2 regions of the Agromyces sp. Leaf222 genome follow, and region 2 is predicted to be linked to the other one. Evidence: predicted binding sites of a transcription regulator. Region 2 holds the regulator's gene; the other holds the start of a gene.
What was found. Region 2 encodes HrcA, which represses chaperone genes, less so after heat shock. Its sites were predicted from a motif close to TTNGCACTCGNNNNNNNCGAGTGCNAA; they were not measured.
Positions count from the first base shown of each region.

Region 1: groES (co-chaperone GroES) is a predicted target of HrcA. The motif match lies at 5,816-5,842, and genes of this name have one in related genera.

Region 1 covers NZ_LMKQ01000001.1:3,242,190-3,249,998, forward strand. Annotated here, with positions in the region: gene ASE68_RS14460 (branched-chain amino acid ABC transporter permease) at 1-349, shown strand, start outside; gene ASE68_RS14465 (ABC transporter ATP-binding protein) at 438-1,397, shown strand; gene ASE68_RS14470 (ABC transporter ATP-binding protein) at 1,394-2,134, shown strand; gene ASE68_RS14475 (ABC transporter substrate-binding protein) at 2,665-3,951, opposite strand; gene rarD (EamA family transporter RarD) at 4,246-5,187, opposite strand; gene groES (co-chaperone GroES) at 5,429-5,725, opposite strand; gene ASE68_RS14490 (hypothetical protein) at 5,873-7,081, shown strand; gene ASE68_RS14495 (DUF4190 domain-containing protein) at 7,072-7,602, opposite strand; gene ASE68_RS14500 (DUF4190 domain-containing protein) at 7,607-7,809, opposite strand, start outside.
Region 2 covers NZ_LMKQ01000001.1:2,504,808-2,512,616, forward strand. Annotated here, with positions in the region: gene ASE68_RS11135 (16S rRNA (uracil(1498)-N(3))-methyltransferase) at 1-205, opposite strand, end outside; gene dnaJ (molecular chaperone DnaJ) at 217-1,320, opposite strand; gene hrcA (heat-inducible transcriptional repressor HrcA) at 1,367-2,389, opposite strand; gene ASE68_RS11150 (DUF4870 domain-containing protein) at 2,580-3,041, shown strand; gene ASE68_RS11155 (DUF4870 domain-containing protein) at 3,162-3,542, shown strand; gene hemW (radical SAM family heme chaperone HemW) at 3,549-4,775, opposite strand; gene ASE68_RS11165 (DUF1990 family protein) at 4,778-5,428, opposite strand; gene lepA (translation elongation factor 4) at 5,440-7,293, opposite strand; gene ASE68_RS11175 (sensor histidine kinase) at 7,375-7,809, shown strand, end outside.

The sequences.
Region 1 (7,809 bases), 740 kb from region 2:
CGGCGGCGTCCTCGCCGCGGCCGGCGGCATCGTCTACGCACTGCCCTCCGCGGTCAGCCCCGGCGTGTACGTGACCTCGCTCACGTTCTTCGTCTGGACGGCGCTGCTGCTGGGTGGCGCGGCGACGGTCTTCGGACCGCTGCTCGGCTCACTCATCTTCTGGGTGCTGCAGACCTTCCTCAGCAACTTCCTGCCCGCACTCGTGCAGGCCGGTGTGCTGCCGTTCATGACGCAGATCCAGGCGGGCACCCTGCGCTTCATCCTCGTGGGTGTCGCGCTCATGCTGCTCGTGATCTTCATGCCGCAGGGCCTCCTCGGCAACAAGAAGGAGCTGACCTTTGTCAAGTGAGATTCCGGCTCCCACCGAGCCAGAGACGGATGCCGCGGTCGGCACCTCGACCGGACACGCACCCGTCGCCCGCCCCAAGACGACCGGCCTGCACGTCGGCGACGCCAAGCCCGGCGTCGCCAAGGTCGATCCGATCATCGTCGCCGACGGCGTGCGTCGCACGTTCGGCGGCCTCACCGCCGTCGATGTCGAGCACCTCGAGATCCCGCGCGGCGCCATCACGGCCCTCATCGGCCCGAACGGCGCCGGCAAGACGACGCTGTTCAACCTGCTGACCGGGTTCGACAAGCCCAACGAGGGCACGTGGACCTTCGACGGCCGCTCGCTCTCGGGCGTGCCGGCCTTCAAGGTCGCCCGCATGGGCCAGGTGCGCACGTTCCAGCTGACGAAGGCGCTCGGCCTGCTCACCGTGCTCGACAACATGAAGCTCGGCGCAAAGGGCCAGCGCGGCGAACGCTTCTGGCAGAGCCTGATCCCCGCCGCCTGGCGTGGACAGGACACCCAGATCGAGAAGCGCGCGATGGGCCTGCTCGCCAAGTTCAAGCTCGACACAAAGGCCGGCGACTTCGCGGCCAGCCTGTCAGGCGGGCAGCGCAAGCTGCTCGAGATGGCGCGGGCGCTCATGAGCGAGCCCAAGCTCGTCATGCTCGACGAGCCGATGGCCGGCGTCAACCCGGCGCTGACGCAGTCGCTGCTCGACCACATCCTCGACCTGAAGGACGAGGGCATGACCGTGCTCTTCGTCGAGCACGACATGCACATGGTCCGCCACATCGCGGACTGGGTGATCGTCATGGCCGAGGGCCGCGTGGTCGCCGAGGGCGACCCGTACACCGTCATGCAGGACCCGGCGGTCATCGACGCCTACCTCGGCGCCCACCAGGAGCTCGACCTCGGGGTCGTGACCGGTCGGGTCACCGCCGAAGAGGCGGACCCGACGACGGATGCCGCGGCATCCACCGCGATCGACGCGGAGGCGCTCGCGAACGCAGGCATCGCCGAAGCCGAAGCCGAGTTCGGCGCAGACAGCAAGGAGAAGGACCAGTGACGAACGCCACCGCGACCGGCACGCCCGTCGTCGTCGTCGAGGAGGTGCACGCCGGCTACCTTCCCGGGGTCAACATCCTGAACGGCTGCTCCCTCGTCGCCGAGCAGGGCGAGCTCATCGGCATCATCGGCCCGAACGGCGCCGGCAAGTCGACGCTCCTCAAGGCGATCTTCGGGCAGGTCAACGTGCGCGAGGGCTCGATCACGCTCGAGGGCGAGGACATCACGGGCCTCAAGGCGAACAAGCTGGTGGCACGCGGCGTCGGGTTCATCCCCCAGACGAACAACGTGTTCCCGAGCCTGACCATCGAGGAGAACCTGCAGATGGGGCTCTTTCAAGCCCCCGGCATGTACAAGGAACGCCTCGAGTTCGTCACGGGCATCTTCTCGGAGCTCGGCAAGCGCCTGAAGCAGCGTGCCGGATCCCTGTCGGGCGGCGAGCGCCAGATGGTCGCCATGAGCCGTGCGCTCATGATGGACCCGAAGGTGCTGCTGCTCGACGAGCCGTCGGCCGGCCTCTCCCCTGTTCGTCAAGACGAGGCGTTCATCCGCGTCTCCGAGATCAACAAGGCGGGCGTGACCTGCATCATGGTCGAGCAGAACGCGAGGCGCTGCCTGCAGATCTGCGACCGCGGCTACGTGCTCGATCAGGGTCGCGACGCCTACACGGGCACCGGGCGCCAGCTGTTGAACGACCCGAAGGTCACCGAGCTCTACCTCGGCACGCTCGGCACCTGAGCCGAGTCGCCACCGCACGAAGGGCGGGTCCTCGCGAGAGCGGGGGCCCGCCCTTTCGTGCACCCGTCGCGCACCGCTGACCGCTCCCCGCCCACGAGGTCGGCGGCAGGGCCCCGGCCCCGACCACGCGCGCGCACTCCCCCGAGTGGTCGAAATCCGCTGATTCGCGCCCCTGGAATCCCGCACATCGTGACCGCTCGGCGACGTCCCGCTGCGTGTCGCCTCCGATGGTCGGGCGCGGGATCGAGGGGAAGCGCACGCGGCCTGGGCGCCAGTGCGGCAAGCAGGGCGGCATCCAGGATGCGCAGACCCGCGGCGGCTGGGTCGGTACTCCGGGTCCGGAGTGCGGTCGGCCGGCACGACCAGCGTGATCAAGCCGCGACCAGCGCCACCGGCCCGGCCCGGCCCGGCCCCCAGAGGTTGCCACAGCAGCCAGCACGACCAGCGCACCAAGCTCGCGGCGAAGCCGCCCGGGCACGCAGAAGGGCCCCGGTCCGAAGACCGGGGCCCCTCCGCTGATTACTCGGGGATCAACCCTCGTAGGCGGCGTAGTTGTTGTCGTCGCCGTACTGGTAGATGCCGATCGACGCCTCGGTCGGGTCGCCGACCTCGTCGAAGGTGATCGGGCCGGAGATGCCGTCGTAGTCTGCCGTGCCGCCACCGACGATGATGTCGGCGCACTCGGCGAACGAGGAGCACTTCTCGCCGTCGCCGGCGCCTCCGGAGACCTCGATCAGCTTCTCGGCGATGGCCGCCGAGTCGGTCGAGTTCGCCGCGAGCGAGGCGAGGGCGAGGAGCACGGTGGAGTCGAACGACTCAGCTGCGTAGCTGTAGTCCTCGAGTGCCGGGGTGCCTTCTTCTTCGAGGAACGAGTCGAGCTCACCCGTGAAGTCGGAGATCGAGTCGATCGTCAGACCGGGCAGGGTGCCCTTGGCGCCCGTGAGGGAGCCGGTGGGGAACGCGTCCGCGAAGTTCTTCAGGTTGCCGTCGACGAAGTAGAGCTTGTCGGCCGGGAACTGTCCGAAGAGGCTGGGCAGGATGGTCGAGACCTCGTCGAACGTCACCAGTGCGATGGCGTCGGGGTCGGCCGCGAGGACTTCGCTGATCTGTGCGTCGAACGTCGTGTCACCCGTGTTGTACGTGGGTGCTGCGACGACCTCGCCACCGGCGGCCTCGAAGGCCTCGGTGATGTACTTCGCGAGGCCGGTGCCGTACGAGTCGTTCAGGACGATGAGGCCGAGCGTCTGGTTGCCGTCTTCAGCGATCAGGTTGCCGAGGACCTCGCCCTGGAGCACGTCGGACGGAGCCGTACGGAAGTACAGGCCGTTGTCGTCGTACGTCGTGAACGCGTCGGACGTGTTGGCCGGCGAGAACTGGATGACGCCCGCACCGACGACCTGGTCGATGAACTGGAGCGAGGTGCCCGAGGACGCCGCACCGATGATGGCGGAGACGTCTTCGCCGAGGAGGCGGGGGATCTCGGTCTCGTAGGCCTTGTTGTCGGTGTCGCCCGAGTCGCCGTAGACGACGTCGAGGGTCAGCCCGGTGTCGGCCGTTGCGGCGTTGATCTGCGACGTCGCGTAGGCGACGCCGGCCTCTTCGGGCGGGCCGAGGAAGGCCAGGTTACCGGTCTGCGGCAGGGCCGTGCCGATGGTGAGGGCCAGCTCGTCGCGCTGGCCCGAGCTGTCGTCCGATCCGGAATCGGTCTCGCCGCTCGCGCAGGCGGACAGGAGAAGGGCGCTGGTCGCGGCGACCGCGACCCCTGCCCAGACCTTGCCGCGCGAACGAGCGGGTCGGGACGTGCCGAATACGCTCATGTTGCTCCTTGGGACTGAAGGAATGTGGTTCAAACCAGCGGGCTGAGGCTCGCCGTCCTGTCACAGTATTCGGCGAGCGGCTCTGTGCAAAGGAATCCCGGTCACAACCCGATAACACTGTCTGAAGTGTTACCTCTCCGTCACATTCCGACCGTCTCGAGGGCGTTTCACGCACGATTCCACCGTTCTCGGCCACCCAGACCACCCCGATTCGGGGGTGAACGCCTGACGCGGCCGGCGGCCGGATGACGTGCTGTGACGCCCCGATCATGGGTGCGTCGTGGCATCCGTCGCTCAGGTGAGCTCGACGACCTGCCTCCGGGCGGCCCTGGCGCCCCTGGCGCCCCTGACCAGGTCGAACGTCAGCACGAGGAGCGCGAGCCAGACGAGCCCGAAGCCGATCCAGCGCTCGAGCGGCATGGGCTCCTGCAGCACGACGACGCCCACGAGGAACTGGATGAACGGGGCGAAGTACTGGATGAACCCCATGTAGATGAGCGGCAGGCGGCGCGAGGCCGCCGCGAACAGGAGCAGCGGCACGGCGGTCACCGCTCCGGCGCAGAGCAGCAGCACGGTGTGCCACGTGCCGAGCGTGCCGAGCGAGATGCCCGAGGTCGACCCGACGACCACGAGGATCACGATCGCCAGCGGGGCGAGCCACGCGGTCTCGAGCGTGAGGCCGGACACGGCATCCACCTTCGGCCCGACGCGCTTCTTGATCAGGCCGTACGTGCCGAACGAGAACGCCAGCACGAGGGCGATCCACGGCGGCTGGCCGTATCCGATGGCGAGCACGATCACCGCGACGATCGAGATGCCCACGGCGACCCACTGCGTGGCATTCAGGCGCTCACGCAGCACGAGCACGCCGAGGAACACGGTGACGATCGGGTTGATGAAGTAGCCGAGCGCGGCCTCGACGACCTGGCCGGAGACGGCGGCGTAGACGTAGGTCTGCCAGTTGACGTAGATGAGCACGCCGGCCAACCCCATCGTGAGCACGATGCGGCGATCGCGCAGCAGGGCGGTGAACGGCCGCCAGGCGCGCGTCACCGTGAGCAGCAGGGCGCAGAAGACCAGCGAGAGCACCACGCGCCATCCGACGATCTCGAACGGGCCCGTGGGCGCGAGCGCCAGGAAGTAGATCGGCAGGAAGCCCCAGAGCACGTACGACGCGATCGCGTAGGCGAGGCCAGGACGGCTGACCTCGCCTCCCCTCGATGTCGTGCCGGTGATCTTGGGGTCGGTGCTGGAGGTCACGCCTCAACGGTACGCCCGCACGCGGTCACGGGGGCACCATCGGGCTGCCGTCGTTCGACGAGATCCGGCCGCCCGCGACATCCGTCGTCATCACGTCCCGGATGTCTGGTGCCGCCGCAGAGGCGACGACGCGCGTTCCACGGCGACCGTCGTCACCGCAGACACGACGAGGCCCGGACGCCATGCGGCGTCCGGGCCTCGGAAGGTGCGGGTCGACTCAGCGGACGACGACCGCGAGCACGTCGCGAGCCGACAGCACGAGGAAGTCCTCGCCGCCGAACTTGACCTCGGTGCCGCCGTACTTGGAGTAGATCACCTTGTCGCCGACGGCCACGTCGAGCGGAACACGGTTGCCGTTGTCATCGATGCGACCGGGGCCCACGGCCACGACCTCGCCCTCCTGGGGCTTCTCCTTGGCGGTGTCGGGGATGACCAGACCCGATGCGGTGGTCTGCTCGGCCTCGACCTGCTTGATGACGATGCGATCCTCGAGCGGCTTGATGGAAACCGACACGGTTCACCCCTTCTGTAGATGAAAAACTGTCTCGATGAAGACTGGTTAGCAGCCTCAGAGCGAGAGTGCTAAAACGAGTCTAGGCGCGATTTGGCACTCGTGCAACGTGAGTGCCAACCCGTGGGAGCAGGGTGCTAGCGTGGCCGGGTGGACCGCTCCGAGCTCGTCGAACTGCTTTCTCCCGAAGGGCTGCGACTGCTCGACTCGCTGCCCGAATGGCACGCGAAGGCCGATGTCGTCTCGGCCGTGTCCGACCTGCGGCGGCAGGGCCACTCCCCCTCGCTCGTGGCCGCGGTGCTCACCCAGTCCAGGCTCCGCGCCAAGGCCCGGGCCAAGTTCGGCGAGTTCTCGACGCGCATGCTCTTCACCGAGGCCGGCCTCGAGCAGGCCACCCGGCTGCGGGTCGCCGCACTGCACGCCGGCCGCTTCTCGCGGGCGGGCATCCGTCACGTGGCCGACCTCGGATGCGGCATCGGCGGCGACTCGCTCGCCCTCGCGGCCGTCGACCTCGAGGTGACCGCGGCCGAGGCCGACGAGGTCACCGCGGCCATCGCCGCCTTCAACCTCACGCCGTTCGAGCAGGCCCGCGTGCTGCACACCACCGCCGAAGAGGTGCACCTCGGCGGCATCGGCGGCGCGTGGCTCGACCCGGCACGCCGCGTCACGAGCGGCGGGCGCACCAGGCGCCTCGCGGATGCCGCGGACTACACGCCGAGCCTCGACTTCGCGTTCGGCCTGGCCGATCGCATGGCCGTCGGCGTGAAGCTCGGGCCCGGCACCGACCGCGGCGTCATCCCGGCCGATGCCGAGGCGCAGTGGGTCTCGGTCGGCGGCGACGTCGTCGAGCTCGGCGTCTGGTTCGGCGCCGTCGCGCGCCCCGGCATCCGTCGCGCCGCCCTCATCGTCGGCGAGCACGGCGCCGACGAGCTCACGGCCGCCGCCGACAGCGAGGACGCACCCGTCGGCCCGCTCGGCGACTACCTCTACGAACCCGACGGCGCCGTGATCCGCGCTCGGCTCATCGGCGACCTCGCTCGGGCGCACGGGGCGTGGATGCTCTCGGCGGGCATCGCGTACCTCACGGCCGACACGGCGTTCCAGTCGCCGTTCGCGCAGGGCTTCCGGGTGCTCGAGCGGCTCCCGGCCGACGAGCGCCAGCTGCGCCAGGCGTTGCGCGCCCGCGACATCGGAACCCTCGAGATCAAGAAGCGCGGCATCGACATCGACCCCGCGGTGCTTCGCACGAAGCTCAAGCTGCAGGGCGCGGCATCCGCGACCCTCGTCATGACCCGTGAAGAGGGACGCCACGTCGCCCTGCTGGTCGAGCGCCTGCCCCGCGAGCCCGCTCAGATCTGAAGCGTGCCGAACACGATCGCGTAGTAGCCGATCCACACGGCCGAGAAGACCAGGCCGCCGACGCCGGTGCCGATCGCGACGAACGCGAGCGTACGGCCGGTCTCCTCACGGCGCAGCCCCAGCACGCCGAAGATGATCGCGACGATCGACAGCGGCAGCATCCAGCCGACCAGGAGCGACGCCGCAGCCCCGATGACGCCGAAGACGGCACCGACCCAGCTGTAGACGCGGCGCTGGGTCTCTTCCTCTTCGACGTCGTCGGATGCCTCGGCGAACGCCTCGGGCCGGTGCACGATGAGCAACTGACCCGTCGGCACCGTGCGCAGCTCGCCCGTGTCGAGCGGCATGTCCCACTTGCGCGGTGCGACCGCCATCGGCATGGCCGCCCCCTCGACCGACGGGGCCGCAGCGCGGAGCGCGGACTCGTCGATCGGCCGCCGCGGCGCATCGGCACCGGGCGCCTCGACGGAGGCATCCGGAACCGAACGGGGCCGCAACGGCTCCTCGGGGGGCAGCGTCATGCGATCAGTAGTAATACGGGTCCGCGGATGCGAAGATCAGCGCCCAGAACAGCAGCGAGATCAGGCCGATCGCGATGCCGACGAACCCGAGGATGATGCCGGTGAGCCACATGCCCTTCGCGGCAGGCTCGCGCTTGCGGCCGATGAAGCCGAGCACGACCGCCGCCGCCGGGATGAAGATCTGCATGATGCCGCCGACGAACGGGA
Region 2 (7,809 bases):
CCTCGAGCACGAGCTCGCGCGGCGCCGCCTCGACCACGGTCGCCGTGGCCAGCTCGCCACGGCCGTTGCCGACCGAGAGCTGCTCGCCGACGCGCACCCGCGAGACCGTCACCGCGTGCCTGGCCTCGTCGCCGGTCAGGCGCACGAGGTCGCCGGGTGCGGCGCCCGCCAGTTCGAGGCGCTCGTCGAGGTAGAGGTGGCTCATCGGGGCGCCGGTCAGCCGAGGAACTTGTCGCGCAGGCGCGCGAACAGGCCCTGCTGGAAGTGGCTCAGCTCGGGTGCGGGCGCCTTCTTCGACGCCGCGAACTGCTGCACGAGGTCGCGCTCCTTCGTCGAGAGCTTGGTGGGCGTGACCACCTGCACCCCGACGCGGAGGTCGCCTCGGCCGCTGCCGCGGAGCTTGGAGACGCCGCGATCCTTGACGGTGAGGATCTCACCGCTCTGCAGGCCGGGCTTGATCTCGACCTCGACGTCGCCGTCGAGCGCCTCGATCTTCGCCGTCGTGCCGAGGATCGCGTCGGTCATCGACACCGCGAGCGTGGCGAGCAGGTCGTCGCCGTTGCGGCTGAACACGTCGTGGTTCTTGACCTTGATCTCGAGGTAGAGGTCACCGTTGGGGCCGCCGGCCGGGCCCGACTCGCCCGACCCGGGCATCTGCAGCCGCACGCCCGTGTCGACGCCGGCGGGGATGTCGACGGGAACCGTGCGGCGCGCGCGCACCCGGCCCTGGCCCTGGCACGTGACGCACGGCGTCGCGATGACGGTGCCGTACCCGCGGCAGGTGCCGCACGGGCTCGACGTCATGACGTTGCCGAGCAGCGAGCGGACGGCCCGCTGGATCGAGCCCGAGCCGCCGCAGATGTCGCACGTGACGGGCGAGGTGCCCGGCTGGCAGCACGACCCGTTGCAGGTCTGGCACACCACCGCGGTGTCGACCTCGATGTCGCGATGGGTGCCGAAGATGACCTCGTCGAGTCCGACCTCGACGCGGATCAGCGCGTCCTGACCGCGCTCGCGGCGTGAACGGGGGCCCCTGGTCTGCTGCGCGCCACCGAAGAACGTCTCGAAGATGTCGCCGAAGCCGCCGAAGCCCTGCGCCCCGCCGCCGAACCCGCCCTGATCGCCGAGGTCGTACTGCTGGCGCTGCTTGGCGTCGGAGAGCACGTCGTAGGCGTGCGTCACGGACTTGAAGCGCTCGGATGCCTCGGCGCCGGGATTGACGTCGGGGTGCAACTCGCGCGCGAGGCGGCGGTAGGCCTTCTTGATCTCGTCGGGGGTGGCGTCGCGTGAGACGCCGAGGACCTCGTAGTGGTCTGCCACGGAGGGCGTGTCCTTTCGATTGCGGATGCCGGTGGGGGCCGGCTGCTCAGTTCTCGCCGAGCGTGCGGGAGAGGTATCGGGCGACCGCGCGGACGGCCGCCATGCTGTGCGAGTAGTCCATGCGGGTCGGGCCGACGACGCCGAGCCGGGAGATGTCGCGACCCGGGATCTCGAAGGCGCTCGAGAGCACCGAGGTCTCGCCGAGGCCGAACGACGCGTTCTCGCGGCCGATGCGCACGGCGACGGCGTGCTCGTCTGCGGCCATCTCGCCGAAGAGACGGAGCAGCACGACCTGCTCCTCGATGGCCTCGATGACGCCGAGGATCGAGCCCGCGAAGTCCTGCTCGGTTCGCACGAGGTTCGCGGCGCCCGCCACGACCAGGCGATCCTGGCGCTGCGCGCGGGCCTGCTCGGCGAGCGTTGCCGCGAGGGCCTGCAGCACGCGCGCATCGGTCGGCGCGACGTCGGCGAACTCGCCGGACAGCGACTCCGCGGCATCCGCCATGGCCCGATTGCCGGCGAGCTCGTTCAACCGCGAACGGTACGACGCGAGCGTGGCCTCGTCGACCGCGGCCGGGAGCTCGGCGACGCGCTGCTCGACCTGACCGGAGTCGGTGATGAGGATGCACAGCACGCGGTCGGGCGCGAGCGAGACGAGCTCGACGTGCCGGACACGGGCGCTGCCGAAGCTCGGGTACTGCACGACCGCGAGCTGCTTGGTCAGCTGCGCGACGAGGCGAACCGTGCGCGCGAGGAGCTCGTCGAGGTCGCTCGACTCGCCGAGGAACGTCTCGATGGCGAGCCGCTGCGCCCGGGTCATGGGACGGACGTCGGTGAGTTGGTCGACGAAGACCCGATAGCCCTTGTCGGTCGGGATGCGGCCCGACGACGTGTGCGGGGCCGCGATGAGCTCCTCCTCTTCGAGGAGGGCCATGTCGTTGCGGATCGTCGCGGCCGAGACGCCGAACGAATGCCGCTCGACGATGGCCTTCGAGCCCACGGGTTCGCGGGAGGCGACGTAGTCCTGCACGATCGCCCTGAGGACGGCGAGGCTGCGTTCGGAGACCATGTCCCTCGCTTTCTCGGCGGTGTTGGCACTCAGCAGACGTGAGTGCCAATCATACCGCTCAACTCAGGGTAATCCCCATTGCCGACGCTCGTGCCCGACGCTACCGTGGGCATGTTCCGCGACACACCAAGACGCGACCCCCCACCCCTCGCGGCAGCGGAACAGTCCTCGACGCCTGAAAGGCACGAACATGTCAGATCCCAACGCAGGCCCGTCCGATCCGAACGTGCCGCCCACGCCCCCGCAGCAGCCGGCAGCCCCCCAGCCCGCAGCCCAGCCCGCCGCGGCGCAGCCCGGCGCGCCGCTCTCGCGCGAGCAGGACGTGCAGTGGGGCTCGTTCGCCCACCTCGGCGGCATCCTCGGATTCCTGCCGTCGCTCATCATCTGGCTCGTCTTCAAGGACCGCGGCCAGTTCACCGACACCGAGGCGAAGGAAGCGCTCAACTTCCAGATCACCCTGGTCTTCGCCCAGATCGCGATCTTCATCCTGACCTCGATCATCACGGTCGTCACGTTCGGCCTCGGCAGCGTGCTCGGCCTGCTCTCGTGGGCCGTCTGGATCGTCGGGGTCGTCTTCTCGATCATCGCGTTCCTCCAGGCGAAGGACGGCCGCAACTACCGCTACCCGTTCGCCATCCGACTCATCAAGTAGTCGCGGCACGCACATCGCCCGCCGTGGGAGCGTCACACTCCCGCGGCGGGCGTTGCTGTGCCAGCATGAAGGCGTCCGCAGTCACCGCGCCGGTTCGGCGCATCCGAACAGGAGAAGACGATGTCCGATCTGCCCCCTCCCCCTCCGCCGCAGAACCCCTACGAGCAGAGCCCGCAGCTCAGCCCGAACGACGAGAAGCTCTGGGCCACGCTCGTGCACATCGGCGGCATCTTCTTCGGCTTCATCCCGGCGCTGATCGGCTACCTGGTCCTCAAGGACAAGGGCCCGTTCGTGCGCGCGCACACCGCGACGGCGCTGAACTTCCAGATCACGATGACGATCGCCGCGATCGTCAGCAGCATCCTCTGGCTCGTGGTCATCGGCATCTTCCTCTCGATCGCCGTGGCCGTCATCGTCGTCGTGTTCAGCATCATCGCCGCCGTCAAGGCCAACCAGGGCGAGGCGTACTCGTACCCGCTCACGATCAAGTTCGTGAGCTGATCGGGCTCAGTCCTCGAGCAGGCGCCGCACCACGGCGTCGGCGAGCAGCCGTCCTCGCCTGGTGAGCGTCAGCCCACCGGCCAGGGCGGCTTTCGCGTCCACGAGCTCGTCGGCGATCAGGCCCGCGACCGCGTGACGACCGCCCGCGTGCAACGACGCGATGTCGATGCCCTCGCGGATGCGCGTGAGCAGCAGCACGCGCTCGGTCTCGCGCGTCGGCGCGTCGAGCACCTCGCGCCCGACCGCGGGCGAGTGCCCGGCGGCGAGCCGCTCGGCGTACGCGGCCGGATGCTTCGCGTTCCACCATCGCACCCCGCCGACGTGGCTGTGGGCTCCCGGCCCGACACCCCACCAGTCGTCGCCTCGCCAGTAGCCGAGGTTGTGCCGGGATCGGTGCGCGGCATCGGTCGCCCAATTGCTGACCTCGTACCACTCGAAGCCGGCCTCGGCGAAGGCGGTGTCGGCCAGCTCGTACATATCGGCTTCGAGGTCGTCGGATGGCTCGGCGAGCTCGCCGCGGCGGATCTGCCTCGCCAGCTTCGTGCCGTCCTCGACGATGAGGGCGTAGGCGCTCACGTGGTCGGGTCGCTCGGCGACGACCGCGTCGACGCTCCGGCGCCAGTCGTCGAGCGACTCCCCCGGCGTGCCGTAGATCAGGTCGAGGCTCACGTCGAGTCCGGCCTCTCGCGCCCAGCGCACGACGAGCGGCACCCGCGCCGGGTCGTGTGTGCGGTCGAGCGCGGCGAGCACGTGCGGAACCGCCGACTGCATGCCGAACGAGACGCGCGTGAACCCGCCCTCGGCGAGCCGGAGCAGGTCTTCGGGGCCGACCGAGTCGGGGTTCGCCTCGGTGGTCACCTCGACGCCCGGCGCGAAGCCGAACTCGTCGCGGACCGCCGCGAGCATGCGCACGAGGTCGTCGGCGGGCAGCAGCGTCGGCGTCCCGCCCCCGAAGAAGACCGTCTCGGCCTCACGCGGCACGACCTCGGATGTCGCGAGCACGCGCCGCGACATCCGGATCTCCTCGATGGCCTGGTCGGCGTAGTCGACCTGGCGGGCGCCGCGGAGTTCGCTGGCCGTGTACGTGTTGAAGTCGCAGTAGCCGCAGCGCACCCGGCAGAACGGCACGTGCACGTAGACGCCGAACGCCCGGTCGCGCGCCCCGACGGCCGCCGTCGCCGGAAGGACGCCGTCGAGCGGTGCCGGCTCGCCGAGCGGCAGCGCGGAACCCACGCCTACACGCCGCCGGCGGGATGCAGTGCGCGCAGCTGCTGCCTGGTCAGTTCGCGCCGACGACGGCGGACGAACGGCGCGAGGACGCGCTTGACGCCTCCGGCCGTCGCACGGAAGGAGCGGATCGTGAGCCACACCGTGTCGTCGTCGCGGCGCTCGAGCACGAACGACTCCTCGCCGCTCTCGAGACCCTCGGCCGTGGTGCCGAACGCGTACCCGACCCGGCCTGGCTCGTCGATGACGTAGACGACGAGCACGGGGGTCTGCTGCGGGCGGAAGCGGCCGCGACGCACCAGCGTGGCCTGCATGCCGGAGGCGATGTACGCGGTGCCGTCTTCGCCGAAGCGATCCTCGGTGCGCGGACCGGGCTGCTCGGCGAGCGGCGCACCCTCGACGTCGTAGACGATGCCGGGGTACTGGGCGCCGGTGCCGGCGGAGACCTCCGTCACCTCGTAGCCCGCGCCGCGCTGGATGCCCCAGGTCATGAGGGCCTCGGCCGCGCGGTCGAAGCGATCGGCACCGCTGCCGAGGCGCACGGTGTCTTCAGCGGGGCGGTATCCGGCGGGCGGGTACCGCATGAGGTCTGGCTCGAGCGTTGCACCGATCGAGCCGTACGTGACGGACTGGTCGGTGAACGTGCTGCGTCGGGTCATCGGCGGGCCTGCTACTTCGCGTCCTTCTTCTCGACATCGCCGCTCAGGGCGGCGATGAACGCCTCCTGCGGGACCTCGACCCGGCCGACCATCTTCATGCGCTTCTTGCCCTCCTTCTGCTTCTCGAGGAGCTTGCGCTTGCGGCTGATGTCACCGCCGTAGCACTTGGCGAGCACGTCTTTTCGCATCGCGCGGATCGACTCGCGCGCGATGATGCGAGCGCCGATCGCAGCCTGGATGGGCACCTCGAACTGCTGGCGAGGGATGAGCTTGCGCAGGCGTCCCGTCATGAGCACGCCGTAGGCGTAGGCCTTGTCGCGGTGCACGATCGCGCTGAATGCGTCGACCTGTTCACCCTGCAGCAGGATGTCGACCTTCACGAGGTCGGCGGCCTGATCGCCGATGGGCTCGTAGTCGAGCGACGCGTAGCCGGCCGTCTTCGACTTCAGCTGGTCGAAGAAGTCGAACACGATCTCGCCGAGCGGGATGTTGTAGCGGATCTCGACCCGGTCTTCGCCGAGGTAGTCCATGCCGAGCAGCGAGCCGCGTCGCGACTGGCAGAGCTCCATGATCGTGCCCACGTAGTCCTTGGGCGCGAGGATCGCGGCCTTCACCATCGGCTCGCGCACCTCGGAGATCTTCGCCCCCGTGGGGAACTCGCTCGGGTTCGTGACCGTCACGGTCTTCTTGTCTTCGGTCGTCACCTCGTAGACCACCGAAGGGGCGGTCGCGATGATGTCGAGGTCGAACTCGCGCTGCAGGCGCTCGGTGATGATCTCGAGGTGCAGCAGGCCGAGGAAGCCGGCGCGGAACCCGAAGCCCAGCGCGACCGACGTCTCGGGCTCGTAGACGAGTGCAGCGTCGGAGAGCTTCAGCTTGTCGAGCGCCTCGCGCAGCTCGGGGTAGTCGCTGCCGTCGATCGGGTAGAGGCCCGAGTAGACCATCGGCAGCGGCTCGGTGTAGCCGGGGAGCGCTTCGGTCGCGGGCTTGACCGCGGTGGTGACGGTGTCGCCCACCTTCGACTGACGTACGTCCTTCACGCCGGTGATGAGGTAGCCCACCTCGCCGATGCCGAGGCCCTTCGTGGGCGTCGGCTCTGGCGCGCTCACGCCGATCTCGAGGATCTCGTGAGTGGCCCTCGTCGACATCATCTGGATGCGCTCGCGCGGGTTCAGATGCCCGTCGATCATGCGCACATAGGTGACCACGCCGCGGTAGCTGTCGTAGACGGAGTCGAAGATCATCGCGCGCGGCGGTGCCTCGGCATTGCCGACCGGGGCCGGGATGCGCTCGACGACCCGGTCGAGCAGGTCTTCGACGCCGAGGCCCGTCTTGCCCGAGACGCGCAGCACGTCGGCGGGGTCGCCGCCGATGAGCTCGGCGAGCTCGCGGGCGTACTTGTCGGGATCGGCAGCCGGCAGGTCGATCTTGTTCAGCACCGGGATGATCTCGAGGTCGTTCTCGAGCGCCAGGTAGAGGTTCGCGAGCGTCTGCGCCTCGATGCCCTGCGCGGCGTCGACCAGGAGGATCGCGCCCTCGCAGGCGGCGAGCGAACGCGACACCTCGTAGCTGAAGTCGACGTGGCCGGGGGTGTCGATCATGTTCAGGGCGTACGCGGTGTCGCCGACCTGCCATGGCATGCGCACAGCCTGGCTCTTGATCGTGATGCCGCGCTCGCGCTCGATGTCCATGCGGTCGAGGTACTGAGCGCGCATATCGCGGTCGCTCACCACCCCCGTGATGCCGAGCATGCGGTCGGCGAGCGTCGACTTGCCATGGTCGATGTGCGCGATGATGCAGAAGTTGCGGATCAGCGCGGGATCGGTGGCGGCAGGCACCGGCGGGGTTACGGCTCTCGGAGACATCCTGTCGATTCTCCCACGAGTTGGGTTCGCACTTTCGACGGATGCCGCCCGCAGGCGCCCGCGACTACGCTGACACGCACCATGACCGCGCCCGCAGCCCCCGCTCCACTGCCCTTCATCGACTTCGGGAGGGTCTCGCCGTCGGCCCTCAGGCCCGTGTTCGTCACGCTCCGTTTCGGCCTGCACGTGCTGGTCGTCGGGCTCGCGCTGTTCGTCATGATCCGCGCGCTGCTCGCCGACGACGCGAACGAGGGGGCCATCACGGTCCTGACCGTCGCGTTCCTGGCCTGCTACGCCGCCGGCATCGCGGCCTCGAGCCGCAACCTCCCGCAGTGGGCGCGCGTGCTCTGGCTCACGGCCCTCCTCGCGCTCTGGGCCGGCATGTCGGCGATGACCCCGGATGCCGCGTTCCTCGCGTTCCCACTCTTCTTCCTCGAATTGCACGTGCTGGCCGCTCCCATCGCGGTGCCGCTCGTGATCGTCACGTTCGGCCTCTCGGTGTGGGGCACGGCGAGC